Chitinimonas arctica: one gene and its partner. The protein of the gene in region 1 interacts with the protein of each later gene in a pairwise test. Links are inferred from orthologs where the notes say so. Each region holds a gene or a part of one and is shown on either strand. Other genes may lie near its edges.

What was found. The genes of interacting proteins can lie anywhere in the genome.
Region 2: the proteins of mtgA (region 1) and FNU76_RS10405 interact in binary tests that used the Escherichia coli proteins (3 or more experiments, as listed by UniProt). The link is inferred for Chitinimonas arctica from one-to-one orthologs.

The regions. Positions count from the first base shown.
Region 1 is NZ_CP041730.1:1,937,540-1,945,672, forward strand. Bases 2,708-5,496 are described here. They hold mtgA (monofunctional biosynthetic peptidoglycan transglycosylase), read right to left. Parts: upstream 4,554-5,496; coding sequence 3,861-4,553; downstream 2,708-3,860. Other genes in these bases: FNU76_RS08785 (deoxyguanosinetriphosphate triphosphohydrolase), read right to left, coding at 2,708-3,803; FNU76_RS08795 (zf-HC2 domain-containing protein), read right to left, coding at 4,612-4,782; FNU76_RS08800 (sigma-70 family RNA polymerase sigma factor), read right to left, coding at 4,804-5,367; FNU76_RS08805 (diguanylate cyclase), read right to left, coding at 5,364-5,496. Outside these bases: FNU76_RS08775 (uroporphyrinogen-III C-methyltransferase), read right to left, coding at 1-1,549; hemC (hydroxymethylbilane synthase), read right to left, coding at 1,554-2,396; more of FNU76_RS08785, read right to left, coding at 2,472-2,707; more of FNU76_RS08805, read right to left, coding at 5,497-6,029; FNU76_RS08810 (homoserine kinase), read right to left, coding at 6,217-7,167; FNU76_RS08815 (DUF2782 domain-containing protein), read right to left, coding at 7,270-7,587; FNU76_RS08820 (LOG family protein), read right to left, coding at 7,636-8,133. UniProt on the Escherichia coli protein: Peptidoglycan polymerase that catalyzes glycan chain elongation from lipid-linked precursors. May play a role in peptidoglycan assembly during cell division in collaboration with other cell division proteins.
Region 2 is NZ_CP041730.1:2,280,781-2,285,447, reverse strand. What follows is about bases 1-2,911. They hold FNU76_RS10405 (peptidoglycan D,D-transpeptidase FtsI family protein), read left to right. Parts: upstream 1-544; coding sequence 545-2,278; downstream 2,279-2,911. Other genes in these bases: FNU76_RS10400 (UDP-N-acetylmuramoyl-L-alanyl-D-glutamate--2,6-diaminopimelate ligase), read left to right, coding at 2,275-2,911; ftsL (cell division protein FtsL), read left to right, coding at 263-538; rsmH (16S rRNA (cytosine(1402)-N(4))-methyltransferase RsmH), read left to right, coding at 1-254. Also shown: more of FNU76_RS10400, read left to right, coding at 2,912-3,768; FNU76_RS10395 (UDP-N-acetylmuramoyl-tripeptide--D-alanyl-D-alanine ligase), read left to right, coding at 3,765-4,667. UniProt on the Escherichia coli protein: Essential cell division protein that catalyzes cross-linking of the peptidoglycan cell wall at the division septum. Required for localization of FtsN.

The DNA of each region.
Region 1 (8,133 bases):
GCACCGGATCGGGCTGATCGATGCGGCGAATGGAGACCAGGGCGCCCAGCGCACGGCTGAACTCGCCCAATAGTCCGCTGGCTTGGGTCGTGCCGCGATCGGCAGCGTCCTCGGCCGAGGTGGCATCCACCACCAGGGGCAACTTGTCGACGTTGCCGGCAAGGCTATCGATCTTGGCGGACAAGCCGACATAATCGATCCACGGCACCCGCTTGAGGGCGTCCAGATCGCGCGCCAAGGCACGGCGCAAGGCCATCAGGCGCGGTTTGTCGTGGCCGGCGAGGCGTTCGTCCAGGCGATACAGTGCCGCCAGGGCGGCGCCGACATTACCGGTCAATTGCAATTGCTGGCTGGCCAGCGACAGGGTCAATTCGGCATCGGCCAGCAGGGTTTCCTCCTGGTCTCCGGCGATGGACCCATACAGGGCTTGCAGATCGGCTTGCTGGGCATTCAGTTCGGAAATGCTGTGATTGATGCCCGCCAGCTGCGTATCCAACTGGCTCATGCGGCCACCATCGCGTTGCTCGCCGACGGATAAGGCGCGCAAGCGCGTTTCCAGCAAACTCAGCCGGCCATCCATTTCGCCACCGATATCTTGGCGCCGGCCTTGTTGCAGGAGACTGGCGACGCCGATGGCCAAGGCAGCGCCAACCAACGCCCACAATAGTTGGCTGGTCCAGCGCGGCCTGCTCCGGCCGGCAGCGGATGACGGTCGCGCGGGGGGATGGTTTTTCGGTGTGGATGCCGGTATCGGTGCGGGAGTCGCCGGCGCACTGGCCGAAGGAGACGCCTGGCTGCCGGCGAAGCATTCGATCAGGGAGGCGACGATGCCGGCATCGCCCGCCGCCGTGGTGAACACGCTGGCCACGCCTTGGCGGCGGGCGGTATCGGCAATGGCAGGGTGGCTGGCAAAGAACAGGCTGCCGCGCAACTTACGGGTCAGCGCTTCGTCGCTCATGGAGAACAGGTTCTGGACCGCCTCGCTGCTGGTCACGATCACGCCGTCGCAATCCTCGGCCAGCATGGCGGCCAAGGCTTCCCGCGCCATGGTGGGCGGCAAGCGCCGGTAAGCCTCGACGATTTCCACCTGGGCGCCGCGCGCCGTCAGGGAATCCGCCAGCAGTTCCCGGCCGGCATTACCGCGAAACAGTACAACCCGGCGACCTTCCATCCGCTGTAGCGAGGGAAGCTCCAGCAATCCTTCGCTATCGTAGCGATTATCGGGGCAGAGCACGTCCAGTATGCCCAGTTCGCGCGCCCGCTCCCGGGAGGCGGGGCCAATGACCGCCGCCGCCAGTTCCGCCGGCCAGTGGCGAATACGCTGGCCTACCTGGTCAAGCGCGGTCGGGCTGACAAAAACCGCCAGGTCGAAATCGTCCAGGCGGTGCAGTACCGCATCGAGCGCGGCCGGATCGGCAGCTTCGCCGATCGCGATCATCGGCGCCAATAGCGGCGTGGCGCCGGCATCTTGCAATAGTGCGGCAAGGCGGTCCGATTGGTTTTCCGGGCGGGTGACTAGGAAACGGCGGTTGGCGAGTGGACGGATCATGGCCTCACACTTTGGGGATAAGCAGGGCGCGGGCGCCCTCGGTAAGCATTAGATCGGCGACTTGGCGGCCCAGGCCGACGGCGGCGGCACGGCTGCCGTTCGATTCGGCCCGCAGCATCTCGCTGCCGTCCGGACGGGCGACAAAGCCGCGCATGCGCAGAAAATATTCGTCGAGCACTTCGGCAAAGCCGCCCAGCGGCGTCTCGCACGAAGCATCCAGGCGCAAGCTCATGGCCCGCTCGGCTGCCACGCAATCGGCTGTTTCGGCATGATTGAGTGGCGCAAGGAGCACGGCGAGTTCAGGACGGTCGGCCGGTATCACCAATCCTAGCGCGCCCTGCCCTGGCGCCGGCAAGCATTCGTCCGTGCTCAGGCAGGTACGGATACGTTCAGCCAGGCCCAAGCCTTTCAAGCTGGCGGCCGCCAGGATGATGGCATCGTATTGGCCGTCGTCCAGCTCGGCCAGGTGGGTGTGTACATCTCCGAGCAGCGGTGCGACCCGCAGATGTGGAAAGGCCGCACGGATCTGCGCTTCACAGCGCGGGTCGGAAATGCCGACTACGGCTGCCGGCGGCAAGTCGGCCAGCGTGGCGTGGCGGTTCGAAACAAAGGCATCGCGCGGATCTTCGCGCTCGGTGACCACGGCAAGGACGAACCCGTCCGGCAGGCGCATCGGCATATCCGTCATGGCATGCACCGCCACATCGGCACTGCCGCCACTCACGTCGAGAAGGTCGATTCGCAGACCAGGATAGCGGGCTTGCAGCCTCGCTGCGATATGGCGGGCCTGCCATGAGGCGAGGGCGAATTCTTGCGTGGCGATGACGAGGCGATCGGGAAGGGACACAGCTGGATGGTCTCGCGGGGTGAGTTTGCGGGAATTCTAGCACGCAGGCCGCGTCCGGCAGTCCGGCCGACCTGCTTAACGCGCCATGCCGCCGACCTGCTGGGCAAGATAGGTGGCGTAGTTGTCGGTCATGCCGCCGATAAAATCCAATACGCGCATATAGCTCTCGTACAAGGGCCGCTCGTGATTGGGTGCGTTGTACTCCATCAAGTCGAGAATACGCTTGTTGCGAAAACTCAGCTTCTCCTCGGTCCGCAGTTGATACGCCGCGCCACAGAATGCTTCCAGCAGGATATCGAGACAGGTGAAGGAACCCACTTCGATCTCCACCTTGCGGCGATTGTTGAAAATACGCTCGCGCGCCAGCTGCTTGGCGTCGCGAATGCCGTGCCGGACAAAATCGGGGCAGGCGGCGATCAGGTCGCCCTGGTATTCGCCCGCCAGCAAGGTGTCGTGGTGGCGCATAAAGGCCGCCGCCACTTCGCGCACACAGCGGTCCACCGCCTTGGAGCGCAGCAGCGACATCTTGCGCCGCACGCTGGGCGCACCGGCGACCTCCAGGGCCAGCAGGTCGTCGTCTATGCCGGCCAGTCGAATCAGCATGGGGGCAATGGTTTCGAACGGCAGCATGCCGATTTCCACACCGTCTTCCAGATCGAGGATGGCGTAACAGATATCGTCCGCCGCCTCCATCAGGTAGGACAAGGGGTGGCGGCACCAGCTGCCCTCAGGCTTGGCGATCAGGCCCAGCTCGTTCGCAACCTCGTCCAACAACTTTTTTTCGGCTTGGTAGCAGCTGAATTTTTCCTTGAAGCCGGCGTGCTCACTGGTCCACGGATATTTCAGGGTGGCGCCCAGGGTGGCGAAAGTCAGCCGCATACCGCCGTCGAAGCGATGGTTTTCCAGCTGGGTGACCACGCGAAAACCCTGTGCATTGCCTTCGAAGGTCTGCACATCGCGCCGCTCGCTGGCGCTGAGATTCTGCAATAGATAGGCATGCGAGGAACGGCGGAACCAGTCGCGAATGGCGTATTCACCGGCATGGCCGAAGGGTGGGTTGCCGATGTCGTGGGCCAGGCAGGCGGCCTGCACGATGGCGCCTATATCATAGGGAATGATATAGGCCGGCAGTTGCCCGGCCAGCGCCTGGCCGACCATGATGCCCAGCGAGCGCCCCACGCAGCCCACCTCGATGGAATGGGTCAACCGCGTATGCACGTGGTCGTTCTCGGTCATCGGGTGCACCTGGGTCTTGCGCCCCAGCCGGCGGAACGGCGAGGAGAAGGCGATGCGGTCGTGGTCCTTATGGAAATCGGAACGTCCGATCAATGGCCCGGTTTCCGGCGGACGGCGCGGCGCGCGCAGGCGGTCGGCGGAAAGCAGTTGCGTCCAGTTCATTTGCGGCATGGCAAAACCCTATGCAATCGGTAGGCATCGAAACGGCATGCTACGGCGTAGTCAAACTCAAGGAATATCGGCGTAAGTCATACGCCGCTGGATAATGGCGGCCTTACGCAACAAGCCACGGGCATTGCGATTCTTGTCGTAAAAGCGCGGCCGCGGCACCATGGCCGCCAACTTGGCGGATTGTCCGGTCCCCAGCGCGGCCGCGCTGGTTTGATAGTAATGGCGGGCAGCGGCCTCGGCGCCGAACACGCCGTTGCCCCACTCGATCACATTCAGGTAGATCTCGAAAATACGCCGCTTATCCAGTATCGCCTCCAGCATCAGGGTGATGGCGGCTTCCTGGATTTTGCGCAGGTAACTGCGCTTGCCGTTGAGAAACAGGTTTTTCGCCAACTGCTGGCTGATGGTGGAACCGCCGGCCGAGATACGGCCTTTTTTCTGGTTCTTCTCCCAGGCGGTTTGTATGCCTTCCCAGTCGAAGCCTTCGTGATCAAGAAACTTGGCATCTTCGCCGGCCACCAGCGCCCGCTTCAGATGGGGCGATATCTTGGCGTAGGGCACCCATTCGTGCTGCAGGCGCGCGTCCGGGTCACTGTCCTGCAGCGCACTCAGCTGCTGGTCCATAAAGGCTGTCGCGGACGGATTGTGGTCGCGCCACCAGATCACATGGCCAAGTATCCACAGCTGGTAGAGCAGGACCAACAGAATCAGTGCCAACAGGAGTCGGCCAAGTAGGCGAAGGAGGGTCATGGCGGCGATTATATCGACACTGCGGGCCATGCCCGTGTCGGCTCGCACCGACACTTTACTAGTGGTCTTTTTTGTCTCGGGCAACCTTGCGCAGAAAGCCCAGTTGCCGCGAGAAGTCGCTGCAGTAGTGGCAAACAAGCAGATGCCACCGCAGGCCCAGGCGTTCGCGCCAGTTCAGCGGACGATCCATACCGGCGGAGACGAGATGCGTTGCCTCTTTACACTTCATTTGTCGCACTCTGTGGAAGCATTATCGGCCAAACCAGTTCTTTTCCAGGCATACGCGCAAGCTCATGCGGGCGCGATATAGCAGGACTGAGCAGTTGGTCGCGGTGATATCGAGGTTCTGACAGATTTCGTCGATTTCATAGGACATGGATTCGCGCATGGCGAAAACCAGCGCGGTACGCTTAGGCATGCGGGCGGCGCATTCCTCATAGACCCGCCAGAAATCGCGTTGCTCCAAGGCGGCATCCGGATGAGTCCAGGTGCGCGGTCCGTCGCTGCCCCAGTGGCCGGTCTTATCGAAAAGGCCGTCGAAATCGGCCAATTCACCCTCGTCCCCCAGACGCTCGTCCAGTTGAAAGGGGTCGCGGCACAGCTTGCGCTGCGCATCGATCAACTTGTGCTTGAGTATGCCGGTGAGCCAGGTCTTGACACTGGATTGGGCGGCGAAGCCCTGTTTGGCCTGCAGGGCGGCCAGCAGCGTATCTTGCACGGCTTCCTCGGCAACGGCTTCATCGCGTAGGCGAAAAAGCGCATAACGAAGCAGGTAGTCGCGATACTCGGCCAATTGCGAGTCGGTGATGGTCAAGGGTTGTCGGCTTCGATACGGTTACGTCCACTGACCCAGGCACGGCCCAAGGCCTTGTCGGCAGCGCCCAGCAGACTGGAAAAATCGACATGGCTGTCGTGTAGCTCGGCCGCGCCAATACTGACGGTAAACGTGACCAAGACCCCATTTTCCAGGGTTAGCGGCGCATTTTCAACCGCTTCGCGAATGCGTTCGGCCGCTTCGAGCGCACGGGCGCGGGGCGTTTCCAGCAAAAGGGCGGCGAACTCGGCTTCCTCCAGCCGCGCCGGCAGATCGCCCAGCCGCAGCGTGATGTCCAGCAAGCGGGCAAGACGCAGCAGTACCGCGTCACCTACCTCGTGTCCCAGCTGTTCCCGCAATAGCCGGGAATCGTCGAGGCCGATCTTCAACACGGACAGCGGCCGTTTGTGCCGCCTGGCCAATTCAAACGCCTCGTGCCCGCGTGCCAGGCAATGCGCCTTATCCGCCAGGCCGGTCAGCAAATCGCTGCCATGGCCAGGCGGGGCATCGCGGATCGCACCGGCGGAACGGGGCAGGGAAAGATCGTCATGATGCAGGGCAAGCCGATGCCTGTACTCGAACAGTGCGCGCGACTGCCGGTGGTTTTGCCACAACAGGAACAGCAGTCCAATAGCGAAGGGCAGCAGCAGATAGTCAGACATGGGAAACGTGGTAGTGGATTCGGTCCGGCAGACACTTGTATCGTAGTGCGCCTTGGAGCGGATCACTAGGAAGCGCTGAACAAGTTAGCCGAAGCCAAGGACGCGGCCGCCTGTCGGTTTAGCCGCATTGCCTTGCTTGAGTGGACATGCCGTCTAAAGGTTCCCCCAAGCCGTGCTTATTCACGCCTCAGCCCGTCAACCAGCCAGCCGCTTCGGTGCGCGCTTGATGGCACGTCAAAATGCGTTGGAAAACAGCCGGGTCCTTGCGCCAAGTCAGCTCCCCCGCTTGCGGCTTGTGCCAATCCCACAGGCGCGACACCCAGAACCGCAGCGCGGCGGCGCGCAGCATCAACGACCAGGCTTGCCGCTCGGCGGCATTCAATGCGCGTACCGATTGGTAACCGGCGCACAAGGCAGCGGCGCGTTCATCATCGATCTCGCCGTCGTCGCGGGCACACCAGTCGTTCAAGGTAACGGCCAGGTCGTAGATCAATACATCGTTGCAGGCGTAGTAGAAGTCGATGAAGCCGCCTATGCGTTCGCCTTGCATCAGGACGTTGTCGCGGAATAGATCGGCATGCACCACCCCGCTGGGCAGCTGGGTAAAGCGGTGGCGGGCCTGCTGTGCCACTTCCGCCCGCAGTTGCCGGCCATCCGCTTCGGGCATGAAAGCATAGAGCTCGGCGGCCGTTGCGCTCCACCAGGCCGGACCGCGAGGATTGGCCATATGGCCGGCATAACTGGCGCCGGCGCCATGCAAGCGGGCCAGCATCGCGCCCATGGCACGGCATTGGGCCGGGTTGGGCGACTCCACCGGCTCGCCCTGCAGCCAGCTCACCAGCACCGTGGGTTTGCCGGCCAGGCGGTCGATATAGGCGTCGCGCAGATTGGCGATCGGCGCGGCGCAGGCAATGCCATGATGGGCCAGATGCGCCATCAAGTTGACATAATAAGGTAGCTCATGTGCCTGCAAGGTTTCGAACAGGGTCAGTACGTATTTCCCCTGCGTGGTCGTCAGCGCGTAGTTGGTATTGGTGATGCCGGCGGCGATACCCTTGAGCTCGACCAGCTCGCCAATCGAGTAGCCTTTTAGCCAGACGGCCAGCTCGGCCGGTGTAACGGTGGTAAAAACGGACATGGATTTAACAGCCAGACACGAGACGTGGCGCACCGTAAGGGCGTGCCACCGGTTGAAGGTTGGCGAGCGCGGACGCCGACGACGGCTCCGCGCCGGCACTGACTAGAAGCGCTTGATCACCCACATGGGCGGGCGCAGCACCGGCTGGCCGTCGCGGCGCACCATCTTGCCGGTGCCGTCATCATCGCTCAGATAATATTCCGGCCCCACCCGTGGCGTGACCTTGATCATATACAGCCGCCCGCCGACCCGGTACTCGGTCACCGTTGCGTCGTCTTTTTGCACGATGGTGACCTCCGGTTCCATACCGGGGTCGTCGGCGGTGGCAGCCGGCAGGGGGGCGGCGGCGGTGGATTGGCCGGCTTGGGGTCTGCCGCCATGGCCGGCAGGGCAATGGCCAGGCTGATCAGGAACATCCATTTACGCATAGTGATTCTCCACGCCCGGCAACCGGCTGGGCGACAGCGATTAGAGGCTGAGCTGCATTTCCCGTTCGGCAGGGCTCAGGCCGAAGCCGCGGGTTTCATAGAAGGCAAAGATAGCATCCACCACCGCGCGCGGATCGTCGATGACCTGGATCAGATTCATATCGTCGGGATTGATCATGCGCTCGGACAACAGCGTGCCGCGGAACCAGTCCAGCAACCCGCTCCAAAATGCGCTGCCGACCAGGATAATCGGGATCTTGCGGCTTTTGCCGGTCTGGATCAGGGTCAGCGCCTCGCTTACTTCGTCCAGGGTGCCGAAACCGCCAGGCATCACCACATAGGCGGTGGCGTTCTTGACGAACATCACCTTGCGGGCGAAGAAATGCCGAAAGCTCTGGCTGACATCCTGGTAGGGATTGCCGTGCTGCTCGTGTTCCAGTTGGATATTGAGGCCGACCGAAGGCGATTTGCCGTGGAAAGCGCCTTTGTTGGCGGCTTCCATGATGCCGGGTCCGCCGCCGGAGATCACGCTGAAGCC
Region 2 (4,667 bases), 340 kb from region 1 along the record:
GCACGGGTGGACGGCTGGCCGTGATCGCCTTCCATTCGCTGGAGGACCGCATCGTCAAACGCTTTACCGTGGATGCCGCCACCGCCGATCGCCTGCCTTCGCGCCTGCCGGTGCGGGCGGCCGATATCGCGGAAGCGCCCTTGAAGCTGATCGGCAAGCCGATCCGCGCCTCGCAAACCGAAGTCGGTGAAAACCCGCGCGCCCGTAGTGCCATCCTGCGCGTCGCGGAGCGCACCGGCGCAGCCCTGAGATAGGCGCCGGGGTGACACGCTTGAATCTGTTGTTGCTCTTTGTCCTGGTCGTTTGCGCGCTGGGGGTCGTTACCTCTCAGCACAAGGCGCGGCGAGCCTATATGGAATTGCAGAAGGCGCAAACCGAAGCCCATCGGCTGGATGTCGAGTGGGGACAGTTGCAGTTGGAGCAGAGCACCTGGGCGATGCATTCGCGCATCGAAAAGGAAGCGATGACCCGGCTGGGCATGCATGTCTCCGATGCGGCGCATACCCAGGTGGCGCCCGTCGTCGCCCCTGGTCAGTGAGTGGCCATGGTTTATCAAGCCAACAAGAGCCCCGCCCTCAAGCTGCAGATGTGGCGTGCCTGGCTGGTGCTGGGCGGATTGGTGGCGCTGTTCCTGGTGCTGATCGGCCGGGCCGGCTATTTGATGAGCTTCAAGGAAGACTTCCTGCGCGAGCAGGGTGAGGCGCGCTACAGCAGGCGGCTGGTACTGGAAGCCAATCGCGGCATGATTACCGATCGGAATGGCGAGCCTTTGGCCATTTCCACGCCGGTGCAGTCGATCTGGGCCAGTCCGTCCGACGTGCCCAGGCTGAGCGCCGACCAGCTGGCCAAGTTGAGCCGTGCCCTGGGCCTGCCGCCCGGCGATGTGGTGCGCCGCCTGGCGGACAAGCAGCGCGACTTTGTCTACCTGCGGCGGCAGATGAGTCCGGATGCGGCGGCGCGGGTGCTGGGCTTGGGTATTCCCGGCATTTCCAAGCAGGTCGAATACCGGCGCTATTACCCGGCCGGTGAAGTACTGGCCCATGTGATCGGTTTCACCGGTATAGACAACAAAGGCCAGGAAGGATTCGAGCTGACGCGCGAGTCCATGCTGGCGGGCAAACCCGGTAGCCGGCAGGTGATCAAGGATCGCCGCGGTTTTATCGTCGAGGACGTGACCAGTATCGAAAAGCCGCGCGACGGCCAGACGCTGACGCTGTCGATAGACAGCAAGATCCAGTACCTGGCCTTCCGCGAGTTGAAGAAGTCGGTCGAGGACAACAAGGCCAAGGGCGGCGGCATCGTGGTACTGGATGCCCGTACCGGCGAAGTGCTGGCGCTGGCGAATGTACCCAGTTTCAACCCGAACAATCGGGAAAAGCTTGATCCGGCCACGCGGCGCAACCGGGCCCTGACCGATAGTTATGAACCGGGCTCGACCATGAAGCCGATGACCGTGGCGGCCGCGCTGGAAACCGGCGATGTGACGCCGCAGACCATCGTGCAGACCGGTGGCGGCACGATGGCGATCGGCCCGAATGTCGTGCATGACACCCATGCACACGGCGCGATCACGGTGGAGCAGATTGTGCAGAAGTCCAGCAATGTCGGCGTCGCCAAGCTGCAGCTGGCCATGGGCCGCCAGCATTTATGGACCTTCTACGACAAGTTGGGGTTCGGGCAGCTGCCGCACAGTGGTTTCCCCGGTGAATCGGGCGGTCGCTTGCGGCCGTGGAAGAACTGGGTGCCGATCGACCAGGCCACCATGGCCTATGGCCACGGGATTTCGGTCAGCCTGCTGCAGATTGCGCGGGCTTACCAGATCTTCGCCACCGATGGCGAAATCCGCCCGATCAGCTTCCAGAAGCTGGTGGCGCCCTTGCCCGGGGATGCCGTGATCAAGCCCGAAACAGCACGGGCCGTGCGCAAGATGCTGGAAATGGTTACCCAGCCTGGTGGTACCGCTTCGAAGTCGCGCGTGGTCGGCTATCGGGTCGGCGGCAAGACCGGTACCGCCCACAAGCTGGAGGGCGGCAGCTATGAAGGCAAGAAATATGTCGGTTCCTTTGTCGGCATCGCGCCAATTTCCGATCCGCGGGTGATCGTGGCGGTGATGATCGACGAGCCGACGATGGGCAAATATTACGGCGGCGATGTAGCCGCACCGGTATTCAGTGCCGTGGTAGCGGGTAGCTTGCGCTTTATCGGCGTACCGCCGGATGCGCCGCTGAATCTGCCGCTGCTGGATACCACCGATGATCCGGTCAAGGAGGAGATGTGAAGCCTAGCGCCTGGGAACTGCCGTTGCTGGATTGGAACGCGATCGATGCGATCGCCGCCGGCCGCCGGCTGGTCGCCGATAGCCGGCGGATCCAGCCCGGCGATATCTTCCTTGCCTATCGTGGCGACACCAGCGACGGCCGCCGGCATATCGCTGCCGCCATCGCCGCAGGCGCCGGCGCCGTGCTGTGGGAGGCGGAAGACTACGCCTGGGTGGAAGATCCGGGCTTCCCCAATCTGGCTATCCCGCAGTTGCGCGCCCAGACAGGCCTGATCGCCAGCCATCTGTTGGGCGACCCCAGCCGTGCGATGGCATGCGTGGCGGTGACCGGCACCAATGGCAAGACCAGTTGCGCCCATTGGCTGGCGCAAGCCTTTATCTTGCTTGGCGGCAAGCCGGCGCTGATAGGCACCCTGGGCTACGGCCTGCTCGGCCAGTTGGGCGATGCCAGCCATACCACGCCCGAGGCGGCGCAGCTGCAAGCACTGATCGCCGAATTCAAGGCGGCCGGCGCCAGCCATCTGTGCATGGAAGTGTCCTCGCATGCGCTGGATCAAGGCCGTGCCCATGGGGTGGCCTTCGATGTGGCGGTGTTTACCAATCTAAGCCGCGACCACCTCGATTACCACGGCAGCATGGCGGCTTACGCCGAGGCCAAGCAAAAGCTGTTCGACTGGGAGGGTTTGCGCGCGGCCGTCATCAATGCCGACGACGCCTTTGGCGCCGAATTGTTGCGGACCCTGCCGGCTGGCCTGGCACTGGGTTACGGCCTGGAAGCGGGCGAGCTGCGCGCGGTGGAAATACAGACCAGCCTGGCCGGCATCCGCATGCGGATCAACTCGCCTTGGGGCGATGCCGAGTTGAATAGCCCCCTGCTGGGGCGTTTCAACGCCAGCAATCTGCTGGCCTGCCTGGGGGTGTTGTTGCGCCTCGATGTGCCGATGAACGATGCGGTCGCGGTGCTCGGTCGCATCGAATCGGCCAAAGGCCGTATGCAAAGGCTGGGCGGTGGCGACAAGCCGCTGGTGGTGGTCGATTACGCCCATACGCCCGATGCGCTGGAAAAGGCGCTCAGCACCCTGCGCGAGGCCATGCCGGCCCGGCGCCGGCTGTTTTGCGTGTTCGGTTGCGGCGGCGACCGTGATCGCGGCAAGCGTCCCTTGATGGGCCGCGTCGCCTGCATGTTGGCCAACACCGTCATCATCACCAATGACAACCCACGCACCGAGGAACCGCGCCGCATTATCAGCGACATCCTTGACGGCGTGGACGGGGCCGACGCCGAACACCAGCATTTGGGCGACTACAGCGTGCAGAGCGATCGTGCCGCCGCCATCGCGCTGGCCGTCGAGCTGGCCGAGATCGGCGACGTGGTTTTGATCGCCGGCAAGGGCCACGAAGAATATCAGGACGCGAACGGCGTGAAGATGCCGTTCAGCGATGAACAACAGGCAACGGCCGCCTTGGCGGCCTGGAAGTTGAGCAAGTGAAAGATCCGATGCTGACGCTGGCCACCAGCGCGACCGTATTGAACGCCACCCTGCGCGGGGATGGCGGGCTGGCGTATGAACGGGTGAGTACCGATAGCCGCGATATCCGCCCCGGCGATTTGTTCGTGGCACTGAAGGGCGACAATTTCGACGGTCATGATTTCATCGCCGCCGTCCTGGCCGGCGGCGCCGTCGCCGCCCTGGTCGAGGCCGGCCATCCGGCGCTGGCCGCGCTGGGCCCCGATGCGCCCCTGCTGGAGGTCGATGACACGCTGGCGGCGCTGGGCCGGCTGGCAGCGCATTGGCGCGGCCTGTTCAGCCTGCCCCTGCTGGCCATCACCGGCTCCAGCGGCAAGACCACGGTCAAGGAGATGATTGCGACCGTACTGCGCCGGCATGCCGGCGACGAGGCCGTGCTGGCCACCGCCGGCAATCTGAACAATCACATCGGCCTACCGCTGATGTTGTTGCGCCTGCGCGCGCGGCACCGGTATGCCGTCATCGAAATGGGCATGAACCATTTCGGCGAGATCGCCTACCTGACCGGTCTGGCGGCGCCGCAGCTGGCCCTGATCACCAACGCCGGCAGCGCCCACATCGAATTTCTCGGCTCGGCCGCCGGCATCGCCGAGGCCAAGGGGGAGATATTCGACGGCCTGGCCGAAGGCGGCGCTGCGCTGATCAATCTGGATGACGACTACGCCGACTATTGGCGCGGCTTGAATGCCAGCCGTACGCTGCTGGGATTCGGTTTGGCGCAAGGCGATATCCAGGCGCGCGACGTGCGCCTGGCGGGGCTGGACAGCCGTTTCACGCTGGTGACGCCAGGCGGCGAAGCCGAGGTGCGGCTGCCCGCGCCCGGCCGCCACAATATCGCCAATGCCTTGGCCGCTGCAGCG